2 regions of the Albidovulum salinarum genome follow, and region 2 is predicted to be linked to the other one. Evidence: riboswitches for the same ligand, from Rfam matches in the RefSeq annotation. Region 2 holds a riboswitch; the other holds the start of a gene.

Region 1 (14,369 bases), on a different contig from region 2:
CGCCGTCGATATAAACCTGCCCGCCGTGGTCATGGGTGATCTTGCAAATTTCCCGCACCGTCTCCTCGAAGACGCCGTGGGTCGAGGGATAGGTGATCATGCAGGCCGCGAGGTTTTCGCCCGCCGCTTCCGCCTTGGCGCGGAAATCCTCGAGGTCGATATCGCCGTTTTCGGCCGATTTCACCACGACCACCTTCATCCCCGCCATCTGCGCCGAAGCGGGGTTGGTGCCATGCGCCGAGACCGGGATGATGCAGATGTTTCGATGCCCTTCGCCACGCGCCTTGTGATAGGCGGCGATGGTCAGGAGCCCCGCATATTCCCCTTGGGCCCCCGAATTCGGCTGCAAGCTCATCGCGTCATAGCCGGTGATCTCGCAGAGTTTCTCCGACAGGTCACGGAACAGCTCGGCATAGCCCTCGGTCTGGTCGGAGGGCGCGAAGGGGTGGAGGTTCGAAAACTCAGGCCAGGTAATCGGCATCATCTCGGCCGCGGCATTGAGCTTCATCGTGCACGACCCGAGCGGGATCATCGCCCGGTCGAGCGCGAGATCGCGGTCAGCCAGCCGGCGCATGTAGCGCATCATCTCGGTCTCGGCCCGGTTCATATGGAAGACCGGATGCGTGAGGTAATCCGAGGTCCGGACGAGCGAGTCGGAGATCCGGAAATGGTGCTTGAGGTCGTCGTCCTTCTGGTCGATCCCGAATGCGCGCCAAAGCCGTTCGATCGTCAGCCGCCGGGTGGTCTCGTCGATCGAGATGCCGACCTTCGTGGTGCCGATCTTGCGCAGGTTGATGCGCTCGTCACGCGCCGCCTTCAGGACCGCGCCCTGCATCGCGCCGACGTCGACGGTGATCGTGTCGAAGAACTCCTTCGGCTCGACCTTGTAGCCCGCCGCCTCCAGCCCGCGCGCGACGCGCACCGTCTTGCGGTGAATACGCTGGCCGATGGCCCTAAGGCCTTCGGGCCCGTGATAGACCGCGTAGAACGAGGCCATGTTGGCGAGAAGCGCCTGCGCGGTGCAGACGTTCGACGTGGCCTTCTCGCGCCGGATATGCTGCTCGCGGGTCTGCAACGAAAGGCGATAGGCCTTGCCGCCCTGCGCGTCGATGGAGACACCAACGATCCGGCCGGGCATGTTGCGCTTGTGCGCGTCCTTGCAGGCCATGTAGGCGGCCGACGGCCCGCCGAAGCCCATCGGGATGCCGAAGCGCTGGGTGGAACCGACGGCGATGTCCGCGCCCATCGCGCCCGGCTCCTTCAGGAGCGTCAGCGCCATGATGTCGGCGATGACGATGCCGAGCGCGCCCGTCTCGTGCAATTTCGCGATATGGGGCGTGAAGTCAGTGAGGTGACCGTAGGTGCCGGGATACTGGAAGATCGCGCCGAAGACCTTGTCGGCCTCGACCGTCTCGGGGTCGCCGACGATGATCTCGATGCCGATGGGCGCGGCCCGAACCTTCATCACCTCGATATTCTGCGGATGGCAGTTCTCGTCGATGAAGAAGGCCGTTGCCTTCGATTTCGACGTGCGCTGCGCCATCGTCATCGCCTCGGCCGCCGCAGTCGCCTCGTCAAGAAGCGAGGCATTGGCGATCTCGAGCCCGGTCATGTCGCAGACCATCGTCTGGAAGTTCAGAAGCGCCTCGAGGCGACCTTGCGAAATCTCCGGCTGGTAGGGCGTGTAGGCCGTGTACCAGGCGGGGTTTTCGAGGATGTTCCGCTGGATCGCCGGCGGGCAGACGGTGCCGTAGAAGCCCTGTCCGATCATCGAGGTGAAGACCGCGTTCTTCTTCGCGACCTGGCGCATGAACCACAGAAGCTCGCGTTCCGACTTGGCCTTGCCGAAGTCGAGCGGCTTTTCCTGCCGGAGCGATTTCGGCACGGTCTGGTCGATCAGCTCGTCGAGGTCCTTCACCCCCAGCACCTTGAACATCTCCTCCATCTCTGCCGGAGACGGGCCGATGTGGCGGCGGTTGGCGAAGTCGTAGGGCAGGTAGTCGGTGGGGGTGAAGGGCATTGTCCGCGTCCTTATCCGATCATTTCCTTGTAAGCGGCCTCGTCCATCAGACCGTCGAGCGCGGAGAGGTCGGCCACCTTCATCTTGAAGAACCAGGCCTTGCCGGTCGGGTCCTCGTTCACCATGCCGGGATTGTCGGCGACGTCGGAATTGACCTCGACGATCTCGCCGTCTAAGGGCGCCGCGATATCGGAAGCGGCCTTGACGCTCTCGATCACCACGATCTCATCGCCCTTCGACACGCTCGTGCCCGGCTCGGGCAGTTCGACGAAGACAACATCGCCGAGCTGTTCGGAGGCATGGTCGGTGATTCCGACGACGACGTGATCGCCCTCGACGCGGAGCCATTCATGGTCTTCGGTATATTTCATGGGTCTTTTCCCCTGCTGGTTAACGTTTGTAACGGTTGGGCTGGAACGGCATCGGCGCGATCACGGCAGGAAGGCGCTTGCCCCTGACCTCGCCGTAAACCGTCGTGCCTTCGGAGAGATCGGCCGGCAGATAGGCCATCGCCATCGGCGCCTCGATCGAGGGGCCGAAACCGCCCGAGGTGATCTTGCCGATCGGGTCCCCGCCCTCGGGACCGGCGAAGACCTCGGTCCCCTCGCGCATCGGCGCCCGGCCTTCGGGACGCAGCCCCACGCGACGGCGCGATGCCCCCCCGGCCAGTTCCTTCAGGATACGGCCTGCACCGGGGAACCCGCCCTCGCGGGCACCGCCCGCGCGGCGCGCCTTCTGGATCGCCCAGGTCAGGTTGCCCTCGACCGGGCTCGTGCCCTCGTCGATGTCATGCCCGTAAAGGCACATGCCGGCCTCGAGACGCAGCGAGTCGCGCGCGCCGAGCCCGATCGGCGCGACCTCCTCCATGTCGAGAAGCCTGCGCACGAAGCTTTCGGCGAATTTGTTCGGCACCGAGATCTCGAACCCGTCCTCGCCGGTATAGCCCGACCGCGAGATCCAGAGTTCGGCGCTGTCCCAGTGGCGAATGGCAACATCCATGAACGCCATCTCGACCACATCCGGCAACAGCCGGGCGAGCGCCGTCTCGGCCTCCGGCCCCTGCAACGCGACGAGCGCCCGGTCTTCGACCATGCCGATATCGCAATCGGCGCCGAGATGCGCCTTCAGATGCGCGAAATCGGCGTCCTTGCAGGCGGCATTGACGACGAGAAAGAGGTGATCGCCGCGATTGGCGACCATCAGGTCGTCCTGGATCCCGCCGTTGTCGTTGGTGAAGAGCGCGTAGCGCTGGCGGCCTTCCTTCAGCCCGAGAATGTCGACCGGCACCAGCCGCTCCAGCGCCAGCGCAGCATCCTCGACCCGGCCCGATTTCGCGGTCATCAGGATCTGGCCCATGTGGCTCACGTCGAAGAGCCCGGCATGGGCGCGGGTGAAGAGATGCTCCTTCATCACCCCCATCGGGTACTGCACCGGCATCTCGTAGCCCGCGAAGGGCACCATCTTGCCGCCAAGCTCGCCGTGCAGGTCGAAAAGAACCGTACGTTTCAGGTCGGTCATGCCGTCCTCCCTTCTTCACGCCGGTTCATGCTGTCCGGCATCGCCCCGGGTGGTCAACCCCACCCTTCCGATGCCCCCTCTGTCCTTTCGCCTGAGATCGTTATCCCTTCGGCGCCCCGTCCCGGGGTCTCTCCAGAGTTCCACTGTCAGAACGGTCCTTGCGCCTGAGAGTTTACCGGGGCGGTTGCTCCTTCGGCACCGGCCGGGGTCCCCGACCCCACCGGATTCTCCCGATCTGACACGGTTTGAATACCCGAATCTTGGGGCGTCTGGCAATAGGGTATACAATGGGATACATTGTTGCGCGCACCCGCGAGCCGCCGCAATATGCTTGCCCGACCGACATTTCTGTTCCATAGGCGACCTGTGACCGGCGACAGACACCCCGCTTTTTTCGGCTATGGCTCGCTCGTGAACCGGGCGACGCATGACTATGCGCCCGGCGAACCGGCGCGGCTCGCGGGCTGGCGCCGGGTCTGGCGGCACACGCGGCTCCGCCCCTGGCCCTACCTCTCCGCCGAGCCGGCCGCGACCGAGATCGACGGCCTCGTTGCCGCCGTGCCGCGCGACGACTGGGCGCTTCTCGACCAGCGCGAGGCTGCCTACCTGCGCCACCCCCTTCTGCATGACCACCTGACCACGACGCCGGGCTGGGCCGACCGGGTAGAAATCTACGCCGTCGACGCGGCGCACGGATTGCCGGCGAACGACCACCCGATCCTCCTGAGCTATCTCGATACGGTGGTGCAGGGCTTCCTGCGCGAGTTCGGCGAGGCGGGCGTCGCCCGCTTCTTTGCCACGACCACGAGCTGGACCGCGATCCTCGACGACCGCGCCGCGCCGCATTACACACGTCACCAGAAGACCAGCGCCGCCGAGCGCCGGCTCACCGACGACCATGTCGACGTCCTTGGCCTGACCCGCCGCAAGGCGTGATCCCGGAGAATGTGTGATGAGAACCGACTTCGACCGTGAACTCGAAGAGCGCCTTGTGCGCTACGCCGCCATCGACACACAGAGTGACGAGAATACGGGCACCAAGCCCAGCACCGCGATCCAGCTCGACCTCCAGCGCCTGCTCCTCGCCGAACTGACCGGGATCGGCGCCTCGGAGGTGCGGCTCACCGATTATGGCGCGGTGCTCGCCACGATCCCGGCCACCGCCGAGGGCGCGCCGGTGATCGGCCTGCTCGCCCATGTCGATACCGCGCCGCAGTTCCACGCGGCCGGGGTGAAGCCGGTCGTCCACCGCAACTACAATGGCGGCGCGATCAGCTTTGCCGACGCGCCGGGGCTCACGCTCTCGCCAGACATCTCGCCCTATCTCGGCGAAAAGTCCGGCCATGACATCATCACGGCGAGCGGCACGACCCTGCTCGGCGCCGACGACAAGGCCGGTGTCGCCGTGATCATGAGCGCGGCGCGGCATCTCCTCGCCAATCCCTCCATCCCGCACGGGCCGATCCGCATCGCCTTCACGCCGGACGAGGAAATCGGCGGAGGCGTCGACGCACGCCTGCCCGCGGACCTTGCCGCCGACTTCGCCTATACGTTCGATGGCGCGGCAGTGGGCGAGATCGAATACGAGAGCTTCTCCGCCGACATGGCGACCGTGACCGTCACGGGAGTCTCGATCCATCCCGGCACGGCGAAGGGCAAACTCGTCAACGCGCTCCATCTCGGATCGAAGATCGTCCAGACCCTGCCGCATGTGACGATGACGCCCGAGACGACGGAGGAGCGCGCGGGCTTCCTCCACGTCTACGAGATGAAGGGCTCGGCGGCGAAGGTTGTGCTGAAGATCATCCTGCGGGACTTCGAACTGGACGGGCTCGCGGCGAAGGGCGAGCTCTTGCGGCAGGTCTGCGCGACGGTTCAGGCAACCGAGCCGAGGGCCGAGATCACCTGCGAGATCCGCGCGCAATACCGAAACATGCGCTACTGGCTGGAAAAGGACATGACCCCGGTGGACCTCGCCCGCGCCGCCTGCCGCGATCTCGGGATCGAGCCGGTTTCCATCCCGATCCGCGGCGGCACCGACGGGTCGCGGCTGACCGAGTTGGGCGTGCCCTGCCCCAACCTCTTCACCGGCATGCAGGAAATCCACGGGCCGCTGGAGTGGATCAGCGTCCAGGACATGGCGGTGGCGACGCAGCTTTGCCTGAAGCTCGTCGAGCGCGCCGCGCGCCCCTGAACGCCCTGCACCGGCGACCGGGAAGCAACCAACGCGATCGGACAGCCCCCACCGGCTTCGGGCGCCACCCCTCCCCCTCGTGGGGAGGGGATGGGGGTCGGGGGTCGCCCCCAAGCCGCAAACGAAGCTCAGCCCTTCGCGCGCACCTTCTGCAAAAGCGGCATGAGCTCCGCCATCTCCGGCCCGTGCGGCTGGCCGGTCAGGGCGAGCCGCAGCGGCATGAACAGCCCCTTGCCCTTGCGCCCGGTCTTTTCCTTCACGGCCGCCGTCCATTCCCCCCAGCTCGCCTCGGTGAAGGGCGGCTCCGGCAGAAGCGCCATCGCCTCGGCCACGAACGCCGCATCCTCGGCAGCGATCATCGGCTCGGCCCCGTCGCGGCACAGCACCCACCAGGCGCCCAGATCGTCGAGCGTGGTGATGTTCTGCGAGGCGACGCGCCAGAACCGCTCGGCCACATCCGCCGGCACGCCAATCCCCGCGATCCGCTCCTTCACCTCCTCGAAGGGCAACGCCTGGTTGCGCTGGCGCGTCAGCGGCCACAGGTCCTCGGCATCGAACTTGGTCGGCGCCGCGCCGAACTGGCTCAGATCGAACCCTTCGGCGATCTCGTCGAGCGACAGCTTCAGCTCCACCGGCTGCGACGAACCGAGCCGCGCCATCAGGCTCAACAATGCCTCCTTCGCCACGCCCTGCGCCCTGAGGTCGCGCAAGGACAGCGTGCCGAGCCGCTTCGACAGGCCCTCGCCCTGCGGGCCGGTCAGGAGCGAGTGATGCGCGAAGGCCGGCGGCGTGCCGCCGATCGCGCGCATGATCTGGATCTGCGTCGCGGTATTGGTCACATGGTCGGCGCCGCGCACGATATGGGTGATCCCCATGTCGATGTCGTCGACCGACGAGGCGAAGGTGTAAAGCACCTGACCGTCCGCCCGGATCAGCACCGGGTCAGAGACCGAGGCCGTGTCGATCGACACGTCCCCGAGGATCCCGTCGGCCCATTCCGTCCGCTGCTGGTCGAGCTTGAAGCGCCAGTAGCCCTCGCGCTCGGCTCGGAGCTTGTCCTTCTCGGCCGCCGACAGCGCCAGCCCCGCGCGGTCGTAGACCGGCGGCTTGCCCATGTTCAGAAGCTTCTTGCGCTTGAGGTCGAGTTCGGTCGGCGTCTCGAACACCTCGTAGAGATCGCCCGTCTTTCGCAGATCCCCCGCCACCTCGCCGTAGCGGCCGAGCCGTTCGGACTGCTTTTCCACCCGGTCCCAGTGCAGGCCGAGCCATTCGAGATCCTCTTTGATCCCGTCGGCATATTCCTGTTTCGAGCGTTCCTGGTCGGTGTCGTCGAGGCGCAGGATGAAGGTGCCGCCGGTCTTGCGGGCGATCAGATAGTTCATCAGCGCGGTGCGCAGGTTGCCGACATGGATGTAGCCGGTCGGCGACGGGGCGAAACGGGTCACGGTCATGGGATGTCTCCTGTCGCGCCCCCTCTTTCACAGGGCGCGCATTTTGTCCATATGATGGGGGCCAAGGAGATACGCATGAATGACTGGCTGGGGCGCGCCGCGCCCGATCTCGACACGATCGAGCAGATGGCGCGGGCGACGGTCGCGGACCTGCCGCCCGCCTTCGCCGCGCCCGCGCGCGCCATCGTGCTCCGGGTCGAGGACTTCCCGCCCGAGGACATCCTCGAGGACATGGACATCGAGGATCCGTTCCAGCTCACGGGACTCTACATGGGAATCCCGCTCACCGAAAAGTCGGTGATGGATATCGTCGACCGCCCCGACACGATCTGGCTCTTTCGCCGGCCGATCATCGACGAATGGGCCGAGCGCGGCGACGTCACGCTCGGCCAGCTCGTCGCGCATGTGATGGTGCACGAACTCGCGCACCATTTCGGCTGGACCGACGAGCAGATCGCCATGATCGACCGCTGGTGGGAGTGAAGGGCGCCCGAAGCGCCCCCGGATCAGAGGCTGCCCTCGCCCGTGATCGACTTCAGCGTTGACGTGGTGCCGCCGGAACAAAGGGCCCGAACCCGGCGTCACTCGATACTAAAAATCACGTTGTAGTCGGCGGTCCCTCCGCCGCGGTTGATCACTTCCACCACATGATCACCCGATTGCCAGAGCTGGCCGCGGTACTCCTGGCGTGCAGCAATCTGGTCGAGCAGAAACGACTTGTCGGGATTGAAGATCTGGTACGACACATCCGGACTGCCGGTCGCGACGCGGACGGAGAGGAACTGGCCGCTCTGCGCACCGAGGACGTAGCGCCGCGACTCGCCGGGGGCCAAGGCCCCGGTCAGTTCCGCCCCGCCTGCGCCAGCCGTGAACTGGACCCGCTCCGTCGAGGTTCCGCCCGCCTGACCCGCGGGCGCGGCCGCCGATCCCGTGCCCTCGACCAGGAACTCCCCGGCCGCCCAGCCCTCGTAGCCGGGATCCGCAAGCATCGCGACGCGGCACCACCGGCGCCCCTCCGCCATGCGGCAGCCGAGATTGCGCAGGTCGGTACCGTTCTCGACCCGCGTGACGACGCCCGCCCCGGAAGACGGCCCCGCACGCAGGTTGAGCCCGCCACCCGACGTGCGCACCGCGTAGAAATCGGGACCGCCCTGCAGGCTATCCGCATAGTCGCCCTCGACCACCGCGCCGGTCGTTCCGCTGATGCCGATGTCCAGCGTGTAGCTTGACCGCTCGCCGCGCCGCGCCGCCGAGCGCATCATGTAGACCGAGATCGTGTATTCCCCCGAGGACGGAAGCGTGGCGTCGAACCGGTTGAGGTCTGGGACATTCGCGCCGGTCATGCTGCTGTTGGCGAGCGCCGCATCGCCCAGACCGTTGCCCGGCGCATAGACGTTGAAATAGGTGGCGAGGTTGGAGGGCGAGAGCGTCACGGTCATACGCTGTCCCGCCTCGGCCCCGACCATATAGGAAACCGACTCGTATCCTTCGATCTCGCCCCGGCTCGACGCGCTCGACGCGCCCGCTGCGAACCTCACCTGTTCGGTCCGGATGCCCTCGGCCGTCGCTTGCGACGGCACCGCCAGCAGACACAGGACCACCACCGAAAAAAAGCGTATCATCAAAACGCTGCCCCCCCCGGATCAAAGAAATCTTAATGACGCGCGTTCGGCGGCGACCCTGACGCAAGCGGCTGCCACCAGCCAAACCCGCGGCCGTCACCGGGCCTCAACGGGCCAGTGCGTCTCTAGATCGTCAAGTCCCGCCCGGATCAACCGAGCCAGCACCGCCTCGTCGATATCGGAGAGCCTTTTAACATAGAGGCAAGACTTGCCGAGGCGATGGCTGCCGAGATCCGCGAGGATGTGGCTGTAATCCGTGTAGCCGGGCATGATGTAGATCGTCAGCGCAGCCTTTCGCGGCGAAAATCCGGTGGCTAGGAAATCGCCCTCGCGCCCGCTCGCGTAGCGGTAATGATAGCGCCCGTAGCCGATGATCGACGGCCCCCACATCACCGGCTCGAACCCGGTGACCTCGCGAAAGAGCGCATCGAGCCGCAGCGCCTCATCCCGCCGGGACGGCGGTTCGACCCCAGCCATAAAGTCCTGCACGGAAAAGTCGGTCGGGACGGTCTTGTTGGCCATGGCCAAGTCTCTGCCCGTCCCGCCACTTTTGTCCAGTCAGAACGACACCTCCGCCAGCGTCGCCCGGTGATCCGAGGGCCAGGGGTCGACCGCCAGTTCGGTGCGCGGCCCCGTCTCGCCGACGATCCAGGCGCCGGTGACCGTCAACCCTTCGGCCCTGGCGAAGGCAAAGTCGATGCGGTCGTGATGGTCCTCGGGGTCCGCCTCATCGCCTTGTGGGGTCCAGGTATAGGCAGGCTTGGCGACCGGGTCGGGCCAGACCGCGCGGTAAGTGTCGACGAACCCGGCCTCCGACAGGAGGTGCGTCGTCGGCCATTCCACCTTCACCGGCTGCTGACCGGCAGCGACGGCGGCATCGGTCCAGTCGTATTCCGAGGGCTCGTTGAAATCGCCGAAGACGAAGACCGCCGCCGCACCGTCCGCCGCCGTCATGTCTTCGAAGAGCAGGTCCATCGCGGGCCCGCGCGTCTTCGTCGCCCAGTCCTGCGCCTCGGCCTCGGTCTTGATGAAGGGGGCGGGCCCGTATTCGATGCTCAGAAGCTGGTAGGGCTGATAGGGCTCGTCGTCGTGGTGGATGTTGAAGGCCCAGACCGTCACCCCGTTCACGTCGATCGGCACCCCAAGATCATGCGCGGTCGGCGTCCCGATCGGATAGCGCGACAGGATCGCGTTCGCCCAGAGGGCGACGTTTTCCTGGCTCTGGTCGTAGTAATAATAGCCCAGCGCCTCGGCGATCTCTTTCGCCACGCTCTCGCCAACCGCGGCGCAAGCCTCGGCGGTGCAGTCCTCCGGCTCCAGCCGGGTTTCCTGCATCCCGATGATGTCGGGATTGGCCGCCTTCAGCACGGCAACGGTTTCCTCGACGCCCTTGCCCTCGTTCGCACCGCCGCCCCAGATATTGTAGCTCATGATGCGAAGCGTCGTTTCGGCATGTGCCGAACCCGCCCCCAGCAGCGCTGCGACAAGCCCAGTTACCAAATGCGTCTTCATGAACGTCTCCCTGTTATGGACGCCCGATGGTCAATTACGTCGAAGATTCGCGCAAGAATTTTTTTGACTGATCATTCAATCAGCAAAAACGCTACGTGTCATCCCGCCAGCGATTCACGATCGGGTAGCGCCGGTCCAGCCAGAACGCCTTCCGCGTCAGCCGCACCCCCGGTGCCGACTGGAACCGTTTGTATTCGCTCGTGAAGACCAGCTGTTCGACGCGCTTCACCGTGTCGCGGTCGAAGCCCGCGGCCACCACTTCGGCCACCGACTGGTCGCGGTCCACGAGCCGTTCGAGGATCGCGTCGAGCACCGGATAGGGCGGCAGGCTGTCCTCGTCCTTCTGGTCTGGCCGGAGCTCCGCCGATGGCGCCTTGGCGATCACCCGGTCGGCGATCACCTCGCCCTCCGGCCCCTTCATCCAAGGCCGGTGGTTGGCATTGCGCCAGCGGCAGGTCTCGTAGACGCGGGTCTTGTAGAGATCCTTCAGCGGGTTGTAGCCGCCCGCCATGTCACCATAGATCGTGGCATAGCCCACCGCGACCTCGGACTTGTTGCCGGTCGTGAGCAGCATCTCGCCGAACTTGTTCGAAAGCGCCATCAAGAGAAGCCCGCGGAGCCGCGACTGGATGTTCTCTTCGGCGACCCCCGGCACGGTGCCCTCGAAAAGCGGCGCGAGCGCCTCCGTCACCTCGGCCCGCGGCCCCGAGATCGGCACCGTGTCGAGCCGGCAGCCGAGCGCCTTCGCGACGCTCGCCGCATCCTCCAGCGAATGCGCCGACGTGTATTCGGAAGGCAGCATCACGCAGCGCAGGTTCTCGGGCCCCACCGCGTCCGTCGCGACTGCTGCCACGAGCGCGGAATCGATGCCGCCCGAAAGCCCGAGCAAGACCTTTCCGAAGCCCGATTTCGCGAGGTAGTCGCGCAAGGATTCCACCATCGCGCGATAGTCCAGCTCCCATTCGTCCGGCATCGGGTCAAGCTCGGTCCGCGCCGCCTGCCAGCCCCTGTCGGTGCGGCGGAACTCGACGTGACGGATGCATTCGTCGAAAACCGGCATCTGCATCGCGAGCTCGGCACCGGCGTTGAGCACGAACGAGCCGCCGTCGAACACCTGATCGTCCTGGCCGCCGACCATGTTGAGATAGACGAGCGGCAGCCCGGTCTCGATCACGCGCGACACCATCACCGCCACGCGGGTATCGTACTTGTTGCGGTAATAGGGCGAGCCATTCGGCACGAGCAGGATCTCCGCCCCGGTCTCGGCCAGCGTCTCGGTCACGTCGTCGAACCAGGCATCCTCGCAGACCGGCGTGCCGATCCGGACCGGGCCGATCGCGTAGGGTCCGCTCACCGGCGCAGAGGAGAACAATCGCTCCTCGTCGAAGACCGCCTCGTTTGGCAGGTGATGCTTCAGCACACGCGCCACGACCTTGCCGCCCCTGAGCACCCAGTAGGCGTTGTAGAGCTTGCCACCCTCCCGCCACGGCCCGCCGATGCCGAGCGCAGGGCCATCGGCGCAGTCGCGCGCGAGCGCCTCGATCGCGGCCATCGCTGCATCGGTGAAGGCGGGCTTCATCACCAGGTCCTGGGTCTGGTAACCGGTGATGAACATCTCGGTCAGCGCGACCATGTCGGCGCCAGCGGCCCGGCCGGCCTCCCAAGCGGCGCGCGCCTTCGCGGCGTTGGCGGCCAGCGCACCCACGGTCGGGTTGAGCTGGGCGAGGGTCAGGCGGAACGTATCGGCCATGCGGGCTCCCGGGAAATTTTGGATCCCGTATTACCAAACCTGCCGCCGAGGGGAAGCATTGATCCCGAAAGGCGGCAGAACGCACCGGGCGTCGCCGGACGACTTGTCACCGGGGCATGCCGGAATTAGGGTCGGCGCGGGGCAGCAACGGCGCTCCGGTCCGGAGCAGCCGCGCCTCGTGCGGTGACATGCAGTCCGGTCCGGGTGGCGCGGCGGCAGCGATCGAAAGGCGGAGCGGGAAATGATGCGCATCGACGGTGCAGGACTTCGGTCGGTTATGCTGGCGATCATGGTCACCGCGGCGGGGGCCGCGGCCGGCCAGGAAATCGTGACCAAGGAATACGAGGACGGCGGCATCTACGAAGGCACGTTCAAGGACGGCAAGCAGCACGGCAAGGGAACCTACCGTCTGCCAAACGGCTACGAGTATTCCGGCGACTGGGTCGAGGGCGAGATCCTCGGCACGGGCACCGCGCGCTACCCGAACGGTTCGGTCTACGAGGGCGACTTCGTCAAGGGCAAGCCGCACGGCAAGGGCAAAATCACCTTCGGCGACGGCGGCACCTACGAGGGCGACTGGGTCGAGGGCGAGATCCAGGGCGAGGGCAGCGCGCATTATGCCAACGGCGTCACCTACACCGGCAGCTTCGAGAAGGCGCTGCATCACGGCAAGGGCCGGATGGAGAGCCCCGGCGGCTATGTCTACGAAGGCGACTGGGTGAAGGGCGTCAAGGAGGGCAAGGGCACCATCACCTATCCCGACGGAGCGATCTACGAAGGCGACATGCTGCACGGCCAGCGCGCCGGCCAGGGCAAGCTCACGCTCGCCGACGGGCTCGTCTACGAAGGCGCCTGGGCGGAAGGCCAGATGAGCGGCAAGGGCAAGCTCACCCAGCCGAACGGAGACATCTACGAAGGCGAACTCGCGGGCGGCAAGCGGCAGGGCCAGGGCAAGGTCACCTATGCCAACGGCGACGTCTACGAGGGCGGCTTCATCGCCGACCAGCGCCAGGGCAAGGGCACGTTCACCGGCACCGACGGCTACGTTTACGAAGGCGACTGGGTCGAGGGCCGGATCGAGGGCAAGGGCCGCGTCGCCTATCCCGACGGCTCGGTCTACGAGGGCGACTTCGCCGGCGACCTCGCCCACGGCACCGGCAAGATTACCTATGCCGATGGCGCCTCCTACGAGGGCCAGTGGAAGGACGGCGTGATCGAGGGCGACGGGATCGCGCGCTACACCAACGGCCTCGTCTACGAAGGCGCGTTCAAGGCCGGGAAGAATCACGGCCAGGGAAAGATGACCTATCCCGACGGCTATTCCTATGTCGGCAGTTGGCAGAACGGCGCGCGCGAGGGCGAGGGCGTGGCGACCTATGCCGACGGCACGGTCTATACCGGCACCTTCAAGAAGGGCCAGCGCGACGGCAAGGGCGAGATCGTGATGCCCGACGGCTTCCGCTACGCCGGCGGCTGGAGGGCCGGCGAGATCGACGGCGAGGGCACCGCGACCTATCCCAATGGCGACGTCTACGAGGGCAGCTTCAAGGCCGGCAAGCGCCAGGGCCAGGGCATCATGCGCTACGCCACCGGCGAGACCGCCTCGGGCAACTGGAGCGACGACAGGCTGAGCGAACCGGACGCGACCTCCACCGCGCCCGAGCCGCAGCCCGATGCGGCGCCCGCGACCGACCCGGCCGCGGGCGACGAGGCCGCGACGGAACCGGCACCGGCCGATCCCGCTACCGAGCCGGCCAATGGCGCCCCGGCCGGGGAAGCGCCCGCAAACTAGGACAGGCAGGGCCGGGCGGGATGATTTTTCGCTTTTCCTTTCGCCCGCCGTGCGTATAGTCGCGCCCCATGACACGGAGCCAGCATATCCACGCCGCATCGGGTGCCCTGCGCGCCCTGCCGCTCCGTGCCCTTCTCCTCCTTAGCTGCCTCTGAGCGTGCCCTTGGGCGCGACCGCTCAGAGGTGACCAGCGCCAGGCAATGCTAAGGAACGAAAGAGAGATCAGAACGATGACCGACAAATCCAAGCAAGACCGCGTGGTGATCTTCGACACGACGCTGCGCGACGGCGAACAGTCGCCCGGCGCGACGATGACCCACGACGAGAAGCTCGAGATCGCCGAGATGCTCGACGAGATGGGCGTCGACATCATCGAGGCGGGCTTTCCGATCGCCTCGGAGGGTGATTTCGCGGCGGTGAGCGACATCGCGAAACAGGCGAAGCAATCGGTGATCTGCGGCCTCGCGCGGGCGAACTTCAAGGATATCGACCGCTGCTGGGAAGCCGTGA
Region 2 (14,369 bases):
CGAGACCATCGCCGCCACCAATCCCTGCGGCGAACAGCCCCTGCCGCCCTACGGCGCCTGCCTCCTCGGCTCGATCAACCTCGCCCGCCTCGTGACAGACCCGTTCGGCAAGGGCGCGGCGCTCGACGAGGGCGCGCTGGATGATCTCGTCACGACCGCGGTGCGGATGATGGACAACACCGTCGACGCCTCGCGCTTCCCGCTGCCCCAGCAGAAGGCCGAGGCCGAGGCCAAGCGCCGCATCGGCCTCGGCGTCACCGGGCTCGCCGACGCGCTGCTCATGGTCGGCCTCCGCTACGGCTCGGAAAAAGCCGCCGCGCAGACCGAGGAATGGATGCACCGCATCGCCCGCGCCGCCTACCTCGCCTCGGTCGAACTCGCGAAGCAGAAGGGCGCCTTCCCGCTCTTCGACGCGGAAAAGTACCTCGCCTCGGGCAACATGATGCAGATGGACGCCGACGTGCGCGCCGCGGTCGCGGAACACGGCATCCGCAATGCGCTCCTGACCTCGATCGCCCCCACCGGCACGATCAGCCTCTATGCCGGCAATGTCTCGTCCGGGATCGAGCCGGTCTTCGCCTATGCCTACAAGCGCAAGGTCCTGCAGAAGGACGGCAGCCGCACCGAGGAGGAGGTCGTCGACTACGCCGTCCAGCTCTGGCGCGAACGCTTCGGCGACAGGCCTCTGCCGGAGCATTTCGTCAACGCCCAGACCCTGCCGCCCCTCGACCACGTCCGGATGCAGGCGGCGGCGCAGAAATGGGTGGATTCGTCGATCTCGAAGACCATCAACTGCCCCGAGGAGATCAGCTTCGAGGCCTTCAAGGACGTCTACATGGCGGCCTGGGACCAGGGCTGCAAGGGCTGCACCACCTACCGGCCCAATGAAGTTACCGGCAGCGTCTTGAGCACTTCCGAGGAGAAAAAGCCGGAGTTGCCAGTTTTCTCGGAGCCATTCGAACGTTTGAAATGGGCACGTTCAAAGAAGAACCTAACGCTTGCAAATATAGCGGAAAAGGTTGGCTACTCTGTGCCGCACTTGTCTCAGCTAGAGTCCGGCATCAAGAAACTTACCCCTTCCGGGGCGGAAAAGTTTGGGCAGCTGTATTCGTTGCCCAAGGGTTGGCTCCTCTTCGGTGAAGGGGGCGATGCTCCCGAAGTCCTCTCAAAAGACGGCGCCGAACCCCTCACGCCGCATGGCGACGTCGTCTATCTCTCCGAACCCTTGGACCGGCCGCAGGCGCTTGAAGGCGCGACCTACAAGCTGAAATGGCCCGACAGCGAGCACGCGATCTACATCACCATCAACGACATCGTGCAGGGCGGCCACCGGCGCCCCTTCGAGGTCTTCATCAACTCCAAGAACATGGAGCACTACGCCTGGACGGTGGCGCTGACGCGGATGATCTCCGCCGTCTTCCGCCGCGGCGGCGACGTCTCCTTCGTCGTCGAGGAACTGAAAGCCGTCTTCGACCCGCGCGGCGGCGCCTGGATGCAGGGCCGCTACATCCCCTCGATCCTCGCCGCGATCGGCGGCGTCATCGAACGCCACATGATTGCGATCGGCTTTCTCGAGGGCGAGGGCCTCGGCCTCAAGTCCGACCCCAAATCGCAGGTCGTCGCGGTCGGCGAAGCACCCCGCGGCCCGACCTGCCCCTCCTGCGGCCAGTTCGGCATGCAGATGATCGAGGGCTGCCTGACCTGCCCGAATTGCGGCCATTCCAAGTGCGGATGACCGGTCGCGCCGGGAGAGCTGTAGGACCCACGAATAAATGACCATTTTCGGGGTTTTTTGACCACTCCGGCACAGGTCAAATGACCACCGGTCGCATCGCGATCGGTGGTTTTTGTTTTATATCAATGTGTTGAATTTCTTTCAGAGCTTTGCAGCTCTTGGATGGTCCCGCGCCAGGGATCCGCAGGCCCCCGGCTTGACCAGATCGCGCCGCCATGACCTTTATCCCGCCATACCCGGGTTCTTCTCTCATCGCGCCTCTGCCCTGACCGATGCGGTCCGGCGGGCGCCGCGGCGGCGCGTTCCGCCCCTCGTTTCGGAAAGGACCATCCCCATGCCCCGCATCCCCTTCATCGCGGCCCGCTTCCCTGACAAGACGGAGTCGAAGGATGACATCGAGATCCGCCTGAGCCGACACCTCCGCGCCCTCCGCGTCCGCAAGGCGGAAGTGCAGGCTGACGATCCGATCAGCGACACGCCGGAAGAGGACCGAAACGATGGCTGGCGGTCGCCGACGGATCTCGGCGAAGACGACCGCCGTCGCATTCGGTGCCGGGCCACGGCGCTCGTCGCCCGGCGCGAGGCAGCCACTGGGCTGGGTCACCTCAGGAAGGAGGAGCGCGAACAGCTTTCCGTCCTGCGCGACGGGGTTCGCCTCGTGACCATCCCCAGCGAGCATCGGGCCGATGAACTCGCGGCCGAGCTTCATGCCGAGATGCCCTGGATGGCCCCGGCGACCGAGGCGGTCTGGCATGCGATGCGCGCATCGGTGCGCTCGGGCACGCCCGGGTTCCGGCTGCCGCCGCTGCTGCTCGATGGCCCTCCCGGCATCGGCAAGAGCACCTGGGCGCAGCGCCTGGCATCGCTGATCGGTACCGCGACGACGCAGATCGACGCCGCCTCCGAGGCCGCCGGTTTCGCCGTCGCGGGCTGCCAGCGCGGCTGGTCCAGCGCCGCGCCCGGACGGCCGCTCGAGCTGATCCTGCGCCAGCTCGTCGCCAATCCGATCATCGTGGTGGACGAGATCGAAAAGCCCGGCAGGGTCACGTCGGACAAGGGACGCGCCCATGACCTGACCGATGCGCTGTTGGGCCTGATGGAGCCCGTAACGGCGCGGGGCTGGACCTGCCCCTATTTCCGCGTGCGCTTCGACATGGGCTGGATCGGCTGGGTCATGACCTCGAACAACTGGCGACAGCTGTCGCCCCCCTTTCTCAGCCGCTGCCAGCTGATCCGCCTAGGGCCTCTCACCAGCAATAATTTGCTTGGCTTCGTCGAGAGGGAAGCCGAGCGCCGCGGCATCGACGGGGCCAGCGTGGAGGCGATCGCCGGGGCCTTGTCGCGTGTGGATACTCAACCGGATCTGCGCAGCCTGAACCGGTTGCTCGACCGCATTTTCTCCCTGCAGAACCGTCCGCCCATCCACTAGGATCCGGCCGAATTTCAGTTAGACTCAGATGACAAAGACCTTGATCCTTGCGGACCTTCATCACGACTTCTGGCGCCAGGCTGGGCGCGACCCGCTTGAACGCGCAGACTTCTCAGGGCTGGACCTGCTGATCATCGCCGGAGACCTGGCGAACAAGTCCCGCGCGCGCTGGAAGCCCGCGCTGGAGGCGATCGGGCGGCACATTCCGCTCGATCGCGTCCACATCTTTCCAGGCAACCACGACTATTATGACGGACGTCTGGACCGGGACGACAAGCTCGCGGCGATCGCCAAGGAGGTCGGGGCGCATTTTGCCCAGAAACAGGAGATCGTGCGCGAAAACGTCCGTTTCCTGTGCTGCACCCTATGGACGGACATGCTTCTGGGCGATTGCGACGCCGACCGGAACGCGAGAGAGGCCGAGGCCCGGATGAATGACTATCGCTACATCCGTATCGAGGCCGAGACCTTCCGCCGCGCCAAGCCGAGGCATACCGTCGCCATTCACCTCGACCATCGGGCCTGGCTCGAGAGCCGCCTGAAGGCCCCTTTCGACGGGCGGACCATCGTCGTCACCCATCACGCACCCCATGGCCTCAGCCTGGCTGGCAACGCTCCGGTCGGTCAGGCCTATGCCTCCGATCTGAGTGGCCTCATCAAGCAGCACGCGCCCGATCTCTGGCTCTTTGGCCATACGCACCACGGCATATCATTCCGCTGTGGCACGACGCAGCTGCCCAACGTCTCGGTCGGATACCCTGATGCGCATGATCATGCGCCTACACTCGATAGCAGTTGGCCGGGATTTGTGGGGTAGAACGCAGGTGGGTCGGTTTCGGGAAGGGAAACCGGCTGATCCGAAGGGACGTGCGCGAACGGGCGGCCACGCATTTCTTCGCGCTCGCGACTTGAGGCGCGGCAAGCAAAACGAACAGGAAGCAGCCGGATGACCGGTTACGATTCAGTCCCGGAACTCCTCGGCGTGACGATCGACGGCAGGACGCCTACGCCATGGGAGCCGTGAACGGCGGAGCAATACTCGGCCACATTAGCGGTGCCGTTGTGGTATCGCGGGCGGCGAAAAAGTCGTCCAGTTTCGCCCTTTCCGAGAGGGGAGTGTTTGGGGATTTACACCGTGGACTTGTACTTGAAGGTGCGCCGGGCTCACTTCCAGGATGGGCTGAGCGGTCGGCAGATTGCCCGGGATATTGGGATCAGCCGGGACAGCGCTGCAAAGATGCTGACCTATTCGGAACCGCCTGGGTATTGGCGCACGGCCCCGGTCCGACGGCCGAAGCTTGACCCTTATGCGGATCAGATCGACCGGTGGCTTGCCGAGGATCAAGGGCCCGCCCGCAAGTAGCGCCACACGGCGAAGCGGATCTTCGAGCGGCTTCGTGACGAATGCGGGTTTGATGGCGGCTATTCGAGGTTCCCTCTCGAGGGCGACGACAACCAAGGAAACGTTCAGCCAACCTTCATCGGGGTGTTCGATACGGTCGCGTCACTTCGAACTGCCGTCGTGCGCACGCTGGTCTGGTGCCGTAGCTCCCTGCAGGAAAAGCCATGGGTCAGCAAACTTGCGAAAATCACGCGGGTCTCCGCTCAAAGCCGAACGGCGACTGGCACTTGGCCGCCCTAACCCGATGGCGAAAATGCAAAAAGCACCGATCCGCTGCGCCGGCTTCATCTTGCATCCGGCGCGGCTGTAAGTGTTCATCCGAGGCATCACCTTCTGAAATCCGTGTGGAGCCTCCCGAAGATGCAGGCCCCCGACACAAGGCAGACGACGTCGACATGCGCATTCTTGTCACCGCTGACTGGCATTTAGACGCCTGGCTTCGCTCCGGGCGAAATCCGTTCGCCGGCGCCTTTCCGGTGTTCGAGACGCTCGACGCGCTGATCATCGCCGGCGATATCGCGGAACACCCCCGCCACGGCTGGCCCAACTGCTTCGGCTGGTTGCGCAACGTCATCGATCCGGAGAAGGTCTGGGTGGTGCCGGGCAATCACGACTACTATGGCTGGGATCTCGGCGGTGACGATGGCCTGCGGTCGTTCGCCGAGCGCGAGGGGATCAACTTCGCACAGAAATCGGTGATCGAACTCGGCGGCATGCGGTTTCTCTGCTCCACGTTGTGGACCGACTTCGGCCTGACAGGTGATCCCGCCGCTGCCATGCAAGCCGCCCGCAGATCGGTGGCCGAATATGCGGAGATCCGCAGCGGCGCGGCAACCGGCCCGTTCGCGATCCCGGAAGAGACGCTCGCGCTGCATCAGGATCACCGCGCCTGGTTTGAGCGCGCGCTGCGGGAGAAGTGGCCCGGTCGAACCGTCGTGATCAGCCACCACGCGCCGAGCAGGGCGGTGGCGGGGCGGATCGATGCCATCACGCCGGCCTTCGTCTCGGACCTCGATACGATCATCGAAACCGCGCAGCCGGATCTCTGGCTCTTCGGCCACACGCACCGGCCGCTCCAGGCACGGCTTGGCCGGACGCGTCTGCGCAATTGCTCGCTTGGCTATCCTTCGGAGGTGCCGACGGGCCTCGAGGCAAGGCTCCTGCTTCTGGGCCTGATCGATACCGAACGAAAGGACCTTCTGGCGCCGATGGGGCTGAGGGACGCCTGTCTCCGGATCGCTGCCGACGGCCAGCGTCGTCTGCGCCTCCAGGATCTGCCGACCGCGCTTCGCCGGGATTTCGACGCGTTCCGGCTCGGGCGCGTGTTCCCGATGACTGAGGGACAGGCCAATGTCGCGTCGGCGCTCGAGTGGTTCGCCTACTGTGATCTTGCAGGGATCGATTGATGGGCACCAGCAGTAAGGATTTTCGGGACATGCCGGGCTCCTGGACCGCGCGGACCGCAGCGCCAATTGAAGGGCATCGCGCCCTGTCGCTGCTTGGTGACACCGCACGGATCGCCTTCCTGCAAGACACCCGCGAAGCGGCGCGGACGAGCAGGCAGCACGCAGATGACATGATATGATCGGGCGCGTAAAATCCAGCAAACCGGACGCCGCAATGACTGCTTATGAGTCAGCTAGAGGGGTTCTTGGCTTGAAGATGCAAGGCAGGGCTCTGACACCGATGCAACTCATGGGCCTTGTCGAAAGAGGTCTGCCGGAAAGCGCGCTGTCAAAGCTCGCGGAGGTCATAGACTGCACGCCTGCAGCAATCGTGCGGATACCGGTCCCAAGGCCGCGCGGGCGCCGCGCAAGAACGATCACACACTCGATCCCGCTCTGGGGGCTGTCGTGATCCGGCTCGCGGCAGTCTATTCCGCGGCGCTTGACGTCTGGGACGACAAGGAAGACGCACGTGCCTTGGATCGCCCGAGCCTTGGACGCCGAGATGAAGCCCCGACGGAGCGGGAGACTTCGGAAAGAACCTTGCAGGCGGATGACGGAAAACACAAACTGACCGAGCGCAGACGATCAATTAATGAACCTATGTGCCCATGGCCCGAGGGTTCGTCTATCTGACCGCGATCGCGACTGGTTCACCCGCAAGGTGCTGGCCTGGCGCATCTCGAAAACTCTGGAGGCCGACTTCTGCGTCGAGGCGCTGAACGAGGCGGTCTACCGCTTCGGCCCGCCCGAGATCATGAACACCTATCAGGGCTCGCAGTTCACGTCCTTCGCCTGGACCGACCGGCTGAAACGGATTGGCACCCGGATCTCGATGGATGGCAAAGGGCGCTGCCTCGACAACATCTTCATCGAGCGCCTCTGGCGCTCCTTGAAGTATGAGTGCGTCTTCCTGTACGCCCGGGAGACCGGCTCACAGGCGAGGGCCGGCGTTGGCCAATGGATCGCCTTCTACAATCACCAGCGGCCCCACGCCGCCCATGGCGGGCAGCCGCCCGCCGTGGTCTACTTCAACCGGATCGAAACCGGCCAGCAGGGGCAGAGAGTAGCTTAAATCATCCCTGAAACTGTCCAAGAGATGGGGGGTAGCTCAAAGATTTCTCGCTGAATCGGACAATCCTACAATTGAATCAAACCAGAAAACGTTAAACGGGCGCGGAATTCCCTCGCCCGTTTGCTGCCTTTCCGCGATCGTCGGTGCCGATCCGGGGCGCTATCCCACGGTGCTACCAAGCCAGAGGGTGATTGCCGGAAACCCGATTAGGATCGCGAGCCGGATAATGTCCACGGCGATGAAGGGAACGAGGCCCTTGAAGATCCGCAGGACAGGCACGTCCGGCAGGACGGCCTTCAGGACGAAGACGTTCATCCCCACGGGCGGCGTGATCAGCGCGATTTCGGTCACGACGATGACAATGATGCCGAACCAGACAAGGTCGAACCCCTGCGCCACGATGATCGGCGCGAAGAGCGGGACGAATATCAGGACGATCGCCATTGAGTCCATCACGCAGCCCAGCACCAGGAAGACGCACATGATCACGAGCACGAGCGCCGTGCCCTCGAGGCCGGTCGATTGCACCAGCGCGAGCACGCCCGCCGCAAGACCCGAAAGGGTGAGGAGTTTCGACAGCATCAGCGCGCCGAACAGGACGGTGTACAGCGACACCGATGTGTAGGCGGTGTCGATGATGACCGCGCGCAGGACCGACCAAGTCAGGCGTCCGTGGAAGGTCGCGATCAGAATCGCAAGGCCCGCGCCCATTCCGGCCGCCTCGGTCGGGGTGAAGAGCTTCGCGTAGAGTCCGCCGATGATCAGGCTGAAGAGCAGAAGGAAAGGCCAGACGCCCGACAGCGCTTTCAGCTTTTCGGGCCACGGAGTCTTTTCTCCCTGTGGCGCGTGGCTGGGATCGCGCGCAGCTATGAAACGGATGGCCAGCATGTACAGGGCGAGGCCGAACACGCCGGGGACCACGCCGGCGATGAACAGATCGCCGATGTTTGTCTGTGTTAGGATTCCATAGACCACCATGATGATCGATGGCGGGATCAGGATGCCCAGCGTACCCCCGGCGGCAATGGTGCCGGCGGCGAGCTCATCGGAGTACTTGTACTGCTTCATGCTGGGATAGGCGACCTTTGCCATCGTGGCGGCGGTCGCGTAGCTGGATCCGCACACTGCGGAGAAACCCGAGCACGCCACCATTGTGGAGAGAGCCAGCCCACCCCGGACATTGCCGACGAAGGCATAGGCGGCGCGGAACAAGTCCTGAGCGATGCCGGTCTTGGAAATCACGTTGCCCATCAGGATGAACATCGGCACGACCGCTAGGTCGTAGGACAGCACCGCGTCAGAGATCGTCAGCGGCACGAGCTGAAACGCGATGTTCCAGTTGATCGCGAACCCGATGCCCGTGACTGAAACCGCAAGAAGCGCGAAGGCCAGCGGGACACGCAGAAAGGCCAGCAGAATGGCGACGGCCATTGCGATAGAACCGACGATCATAGCGCGTCCTCCTCGTGGGTGTCTTCAGGATCGATCATTGGCCCGGTTGCCGCGATGACGAGGGCGGCGAGCGCAGACAGGGCGCAGCTGAGAGCCATGAAGAAATAAAGCGGTGCGCGGGGAACCCGCAGGGCCTGGCTGACTTCGGAAATGCCGGATGCATTCAAGCCGTGTTTGATGAACAACCATGAGATCATCGCCAGGACGAGTGTCACCAGGATGGATGTCAGCACGCGCCACCACGCCATCCACGGCTGATTCACCAGTTTGTCGAGGATATCGATGGTCAGATGAGCGCTAGCGGCGGTAACGAGCGGCAGGCCTGCGAATACCACAAGGGCCATCAGATGCTCGGTTATGTCGTTTGATCCATAGATCGGGGTGCCGAACAGGCGTCGCCCGATAACGTCCGCGAAGGTCAACGCGACCATTGCGAGGAGAAACAGAGCCATTACCGTTTCGACCCCTCGGCGGATTTTCCATGCCATTGACAACATGAACGTTTCTCCTCCCTGAAAATGTGAGGGGCTGATCATCGCCCCTCGCACGACAATCTGTTACCGATCATTCGCCGGCGAGCGCCGTGTAGGTCTCGTTGTAAAAGTCGAGCATGGCCTGCGGGTCTTCGACGCCCGCACCCTTTGCGGCGCCAATCCAGTCGGCAACCATCGTGTCGTAGATCGTATCGACGGCTGCGACCAGTTCGGGCGAAGCCTCGACAATCTCGTGGCCCTCTGCGGCGAGCTTTTCGATCGCTGCTGGGCTCTGAAGGTCGAAGTTCCTGCCCCAGGCAGCCGACAGCTCCTCGCCGATGATGCCTTCGATGGCCGCCTTGTCCTGGTCGCTCAGCCCATCCCACTTGGCACCGTTCATGACCACGAAGAAGGTGGCGTCATAGAAGCCCTTCGGGAAGACGGTGTGGTACTTCAGCACGTCTTCAAGACGGAAGTTCACCACCGACTCCATGGTGTGCAGTGAGCCGTCGATGACGCCGCTCTCCAGCATCTCATACGCCTTGGTCGCGGGGGCGGCCACCGGAACGGCGCCGAGGGCGCTCAGCAGTTTTTCCTGGATGGGGCCGCCCATGCGGAACTTCTGGTTCTTCACGTCGTCGGGCGAGGTCACAGACTTGGAACCGTGATGCAGTTGGCCGCCACCAAACATGCCGACCGCCAGCATCTTGACGCCGTCGAAGGCGGCGTTGTCGGCGAGGAATGTCTGGTAGGTCTGCCACAGGGCGCGGCTCTGCGCCTCGGCATTGGTGCCGGCGTTCGGGAATTCGGCGAACCACAACGAAACAAAGCGCTCGGGCTCGTAGGTGAAGTTGCCCCATGTGATGTCGGCCACGCCGGTGCGCGCCAATTCCCAGTGCTGCGGCGGACTGGCCAGTGGCGCCGGAAGGATCGTCACCGTGACACGTCCCTCGGTGACTTCGGCAATCTTCTCGGTGAGCGGAACCAGGAAGTCGGTGTGTATGAAATGGGTGGGCGGCACCCAGGACGACATGGTCAGAACCTCGGCACTGGCGAGCGGTGCCGTGGCGGTCATCAGGGCCGTGGCTGTAATGGCGCCCCGAAGCATTTTGGTGGTGAACGTGATCATCTGGATCCTCCCTGGGATGATACTAGCCTTGATCAGGTAAGTGGATGAGAATTGAGTGACTTGCTCGTGCGATGCTTGGCCAGGTCGGCAAAGATGGCGGCCCCGATCGGAATGATCTCCGGATCGAAGGCGTACTTGGGGTGGTGCGGTGCGTAACCGTCCTGTCCCACGAAGAGGTATGCACCGGGCACCCGGCCCGAGAGCTCCGCAAAATCTTCGGAGGCCATGAGGCTGCGTGCGTTTTCCATAACCTTCTCGGCGCCGACAACGCGATTGGCCGAAGCAATTGCTGCCGCAACACACGTGGGGTCGTTGAGCGTGACCGGTGCAATTTTGGCGATATTCATTTCGACCAAGACACCGAAGACCAACTCAGTGGCGCGCGCGGCGTCCTGCAGCATTTTGGCCAAACGGTCCCGCACTTCGGGGGCAGTGGTGCGCATGGTGCCCTCTATCCTTGTGGACTCGGGCAGAATGTTCCGAGCCGTTCCGCCCCGGAGCAGGCCGAACGAAATCACGCCTGCGTCCCGCGCATCGACGACACGTGTCGCGGCCTGCTGCACGGTGGTGATGAAATGTGCAGCGGCGGCGATGGCATCTTCGCCGGTGTGTGGCATCGAACCATGTGCGCCGTTGGCACGAATCGTTATGTCGATGTTGTCGGCCGAGGACAGCGCCGCGCTCGCCGGTACGCCCACATGACCGGCCGGAAGACCCGGAAGGTTGTGGAGCGCGTAGATCTCGTCGCAGGGAAACTGTTTAAGCAGGCCATCTGCAATCATTGCGCGCGCGCCAGTCAGCAGTTCCTCCGCTGGCTGGAAGACAAATCGCACCGTTCCTTCGAAATCACGATGCCGCGCCAGATAAGCGGCTGCAGTGAGCGCCGTAACGGTATGGCCATCGTGTCCGCAGCCATGGAAGCGCTGCGGGTCTTCGGACGCATAGGGTACATCGGCCTTTTCTGTCATCGGTAGGGCATCCAGTTCGGCGCGGAACGCGATGCAACGGCCGGGATTCGCTTTATCGGTGCCGATGCCATGCAGCGTTCCCACGACTCCGGTCCCACCGATTCCCGTTTCGACCTCGAAACCGAATTCCGTCAGGCGGTCAGCCACGAAGGCGGCGGTGCGGACCTCTTCAAAGCCGGTTTCAGGATGCCGGTGCAAATCCTTCAGCCAGTCTTCGGAGGTGCTGCGCTGGCTTTCATACCACTCGGCAAACATCTACGAACCCTCCAGTTGATCTCAGTATGAGAATATTGCACACAAATACTTGCCAATCAAGATAGTTTCTTAGTAAGATTATTTCTTGCGGAGATCAGGGTAATAGATGATACCTTTTCGATATTGGGCTCAGAGAAAGGTGAACACGTGACGCAAACCAACAAGACCTTCAGGAACGAGCGCCTCACATACAGGCTCAACATTGTCGCCCAAGAGGCCATCACCGCCAATGACGAGATCTTCCTGAAGGAGACAGGCTGTCGGATCAGGGATCTTCGGGTCTTGCGACTGATCGACGATACGCCCGGGACAACGTTCGCGGAAATCGCGAAAGTTACTGGTTTTGAAAGAAGTTTGACTTCGAGAATCATTCAGAATCTTCTCGGCGCTGGTTTGATTGTGCGGGAAAACTCAAGCGAGGATGCGCGCGTCTTCCTTCTTTCGACGACCGACGGTGGGAAGGAAGTTCGTCAGGTCGCCAAGCGGGTTTCAGACCGCCTCGAGGTCATCCTGACAGACCCACTCTCTGCTCAGGAACTCCGCGCGCTCAACGAGATCCTAGACCGCTTGGGTAGCTGGGTGACGTCGGAGGAATACCGTTCTGCCCTATCCGAAAATCAGCCAGTATAGTTATTGAGTGAAATAGTATTGACATGATACTAAATTGAATCTACAAGGCAAGGAGCCTACCAAGCTGTCACAGGAGAGGCCGATATCGTCGGCGCCGAAGGAGCAACCCCCCGGAACCTCTCAGGCAAAAGGACTGTGATCGGCGCGGCGATCTGGAGCGCGCTGCGAACCGCAATTCGCGCCTCGCGACAGAGGGGATTGGACCTGCCATCCGGCAGGACGAAACCTTGGGTCGCGGGAGGACACCATGACCAGAATTGCCGTTATCGGCGCCGGGATCACCGGCGTTACGACCGCGTCGAGCCTGATTGACCGGGGATACGACGTCACCTTGTTTGACCGCAACCGTTATGCGGCGATGCAGACCTCCTTCGCCAATGGCGGACAGCTCTCGGCCTCGAACGCAGAGACGTGGAATCGCTGGTCCACGGTCTTGAAGGGTATGAAGTGGATGATGACCCGGGGCGCACCGCTTCTGGTGAATCCCAAGCCCAGCTGGCACAAGTACAGCTGGATGGCAGAATTCGTCGCATCGATCCCGCAATACCGCGCCAACACCGTCGAGACGACCCGGATGGCGATCGCGGCGCGCGGGCTCTTGAAGGAGAAGGCTGAGCGCCACGGGTTCGGTTTCGACTGTGAAAACCGCGGCATCCTGCACATCTACACCAAGAAGTCGGAATTCGATCACGCCACCGAGGTCAGCAAGCTGCTGGCCGAGGGCGGACTCGACCGCCGCGCCGTGGCACCCGAAGAGGTGCGCCAGATCGAGCCCGCGATTAGCGGCGATTTCTATGGCGGCTACTACACCGAAAGCGACTTCACCGGCGACATACACCGCTACACGACGGGTCTCGCCAAGTCGATCGAGAAGCAGGGCGCCGTTTTGCAGTTCGGCACCAATGTCGAGTCGATCAGGGTCGACGGAAACGAAGTTCGTCTGACCTGGAGCCGCAACAATGAAAGCCAGACCGAGATCTTCAACGCTATCGTTCTCTGTGCCGGCGTCGAAAGCCGCTCACTCGCGGCGCAACTGGGCGACCGTGTGAATGTTTATCCGGTCAAGGGCTATTCGATCACCGTGCGTCTGGACGACGAGGACAGCCAGAGCGCTGCACCATGGATCAGCCTTCTGGACGACGAAGCCAAGGTCGTCACCAGCCGTCTGGGAAAGGACCGGTTCCGAATCGCGGGCACGGCAGAGTTCAATGGCTACAACCTCGATATCCGCGACGACCGGATCCGTCCGCTGGTGAAGTGGTGCGAGCGCTTCTTTCCGGGTGTCAGCACCGAGCACGCGATTCCCTGGGCTGGCCTGCGCCCGATGATGCCGAACATGATGCCCAAGGTCGGGCAGGGGGTGCGTGACCGCGTGTTCTACAATACCGGGCACGGACATCTCGGCTGGACGCTGTCTGCCGTCACCGCTGAAATGGTGGCGGAGCGGGTCGCAACCTCCAAGACGGTCAACAAGGGGGTAGCAACAGCTAGCTACGCGGCGATGCCGCTCGCTGCGCAGGGGGCGGTTTGATGTATATTCCGACATACGAGGACATGCTGGCGGCGCATGAGCGGATCAAGCCCTATATCCGCCGCACGCAGATCCGCACCTCGGACTACCTCAACGAGTTGACGGGCGCAGAGCTGTTCTTCAAGTGCGAGAACTTCCAGGAGCCGGGCGCCTTCAAGGTGCGCGGTGCCACCAACGCGGTGTTCGGGCTGGATGACGAACGGGCGAAGAAGGGCGTCGCCACGCACTCTTCCGGCAACCATGCCTCGTGCCTCAGCTACGCGGCGATGCTGCGCGGCATCCCCTGCAACGTGGTCATGCCGCATTCCGCGCCGCAGGCCAAGAAGGACACGGTGCGGCGCTACGGCGGCAAGATCACCGAATGCGAGCCCTCGACCTCGTCGCGCGAGGCGACCTTCGCGAAGGTGCAGGCCGAGACGGGGGGCGATTTCGTGCATCCCTACAACGACCCGCGCGTGATCGCGGGGCAGGGGACCTGCGCGAAGGAGATGATCGAGCAGACCGACGGTCTCGACATGGTGGTCGCGCCGATCGGCGGCGGCGGCATGATCTCGGGCACCTGCCTGACGCTGTCGACGCTGGCGCCGGAAACGAAAGTCATCGCCGCCGAGCCGGAACAGGCCGACGACGCCTACCGCAGCTTCAAGGCCGGCCACATCATCGCGGACGACGCGCCGAAGACCGTCGCCGACGGGCTCCTCGTGCCGCTGAAGGACCTGACCTGGCACTTCGTGAAGACCCATGTCAGCGACATCCTCACCGCGTCCGACCCCGAGATCGTCGACGCGATGAAGCTCACCTGGAAGCACCTGCGCGTGGTGATGGAGCCGTCCTCGGCGGTCCCG

The links. Region 2 has a riboswitch for glycine ahead of OEZ60_RS13430 (D-amino acid dehydrogenase). Riboswitches for the same ligand answer to the same signal wherever they lie in the genome.
Region 1: linked by a shared signal. The riboswitch ahead of gcvT (glycine cleavage system aminomethyltransferase GcvT) and the one ahead of OEZ60_RS13430 (D-amino acid dehydrogenase) in region 2 are both predicted to bind glycine.

Annotation. Positions count from the first base shown of each region.
Region 1 is NZ_JAOVQO010000016.1:21,440-35,808, reverse strand. Features, by position in the region: gene gcvP (aminomethyl-transferring glycine dehydrogenase) at 1-2,020, opposite strand, end outside; gene gcvH (glycine cleavage system protein GcvH) at 2,032-2,391, opposite strand; gene gcvT (glycine cleavage system aminomethyltransferase GcvT) at 2,411-3,538, opposite strand; glycine riboswitch at 3,681-3,781, opposite strand; gene OEZ60_RS16275 (gamma-glutamylcyclotransferase family protein) at 3,905-4,474, shown strand; gene pepT (peptidase T) at 4,491-5,732, shown strand; gene gltX (glutamate--tRNA ligase) at 5,861-7,183, opposite strand; gene OEZ60_RS16260 (metallopeptidase family protein) at 7,259-7,666, shown strand; gene OEZ60_RS16255 (SH3 domain-containing protein) at 7,765-8,805, opposite strand; gene OEZ60_RS16250 (DUF1801 domain-containing protein) at 8,902-9,327, opposite strand; gene OEZ60_RS16245 (endonuclease/exonuclease/phosphatase family protein) at 9,364-10,317, opposite strand; gene OEZ60_RS16240 (NAD+ synthase) at 10,409-12,067, opposite strand; gene OEZ60_RS16235 (MORN repeat-containing protein) at 12,312-13,859, shown strand; gene OEZ60_RS16230 (2-isopropylmalate synthase) at 14,090-14,369, shown strand, end outside.
Region 2 is NZ_JAOVQO010000012.1:38,533-52,901, reverse strand. Features, by position in the region: gene OEZ60_RS13490 (adenosylcobalamin-dependent ribonucleoside-diphosphate reductase) at 1-1,735, shown strand, start outside; gene OEZ60_RS13485 (AAA family ATPase) at 2,070-3,164, shown strand; gene OEZ60_RS13480 (metallophosphoesterase) at 3,205-3,981, shown strand; partial or broken gene OEZ60_RS13475 (IS21 family transposase) at 4,300-4,593, shown strand; gene OEZ60_RS13470 (metallophosphoesterase family protein) at 4,731-5,972, shown strand; gene OEZ60_RS13465 (hypothetical protein) at 5,972-6,151, shown strand; partial or broken gene OEZ60_RS13460 (transposase) at 6,611-7,086, shown strand; gene OEZ60_RS13455 (TRAP transporter large permease) at 7,246-8,538, opposite strand; gene OEZ60_RS13450 (TRAP transporter small permease) at 8,535-9,074, opposite strand; gene OEZ60_RS13445 (TRAP transporter substrate-binding protein) at 9,103-10,140, opposite strand; gene OEZ60_RS13440 (amidohydrolase) at 10,173-11,363, opposite strand; gene OEZ60_RS13435 (MarR family winged helix-turn-helix transcriptional regulator) at 11,511-11,993, shown strand; glycine riboswitch at 12,054-12,139, shown strand; gene OEZ60_RS13430 (D-amino acid dehydrogenase) at 12,241-13,524, shown strand; gene bhcB (beta-hydroxyaspartate dehydratase BhcB) at 13,524-14,369, shown strand, end outside.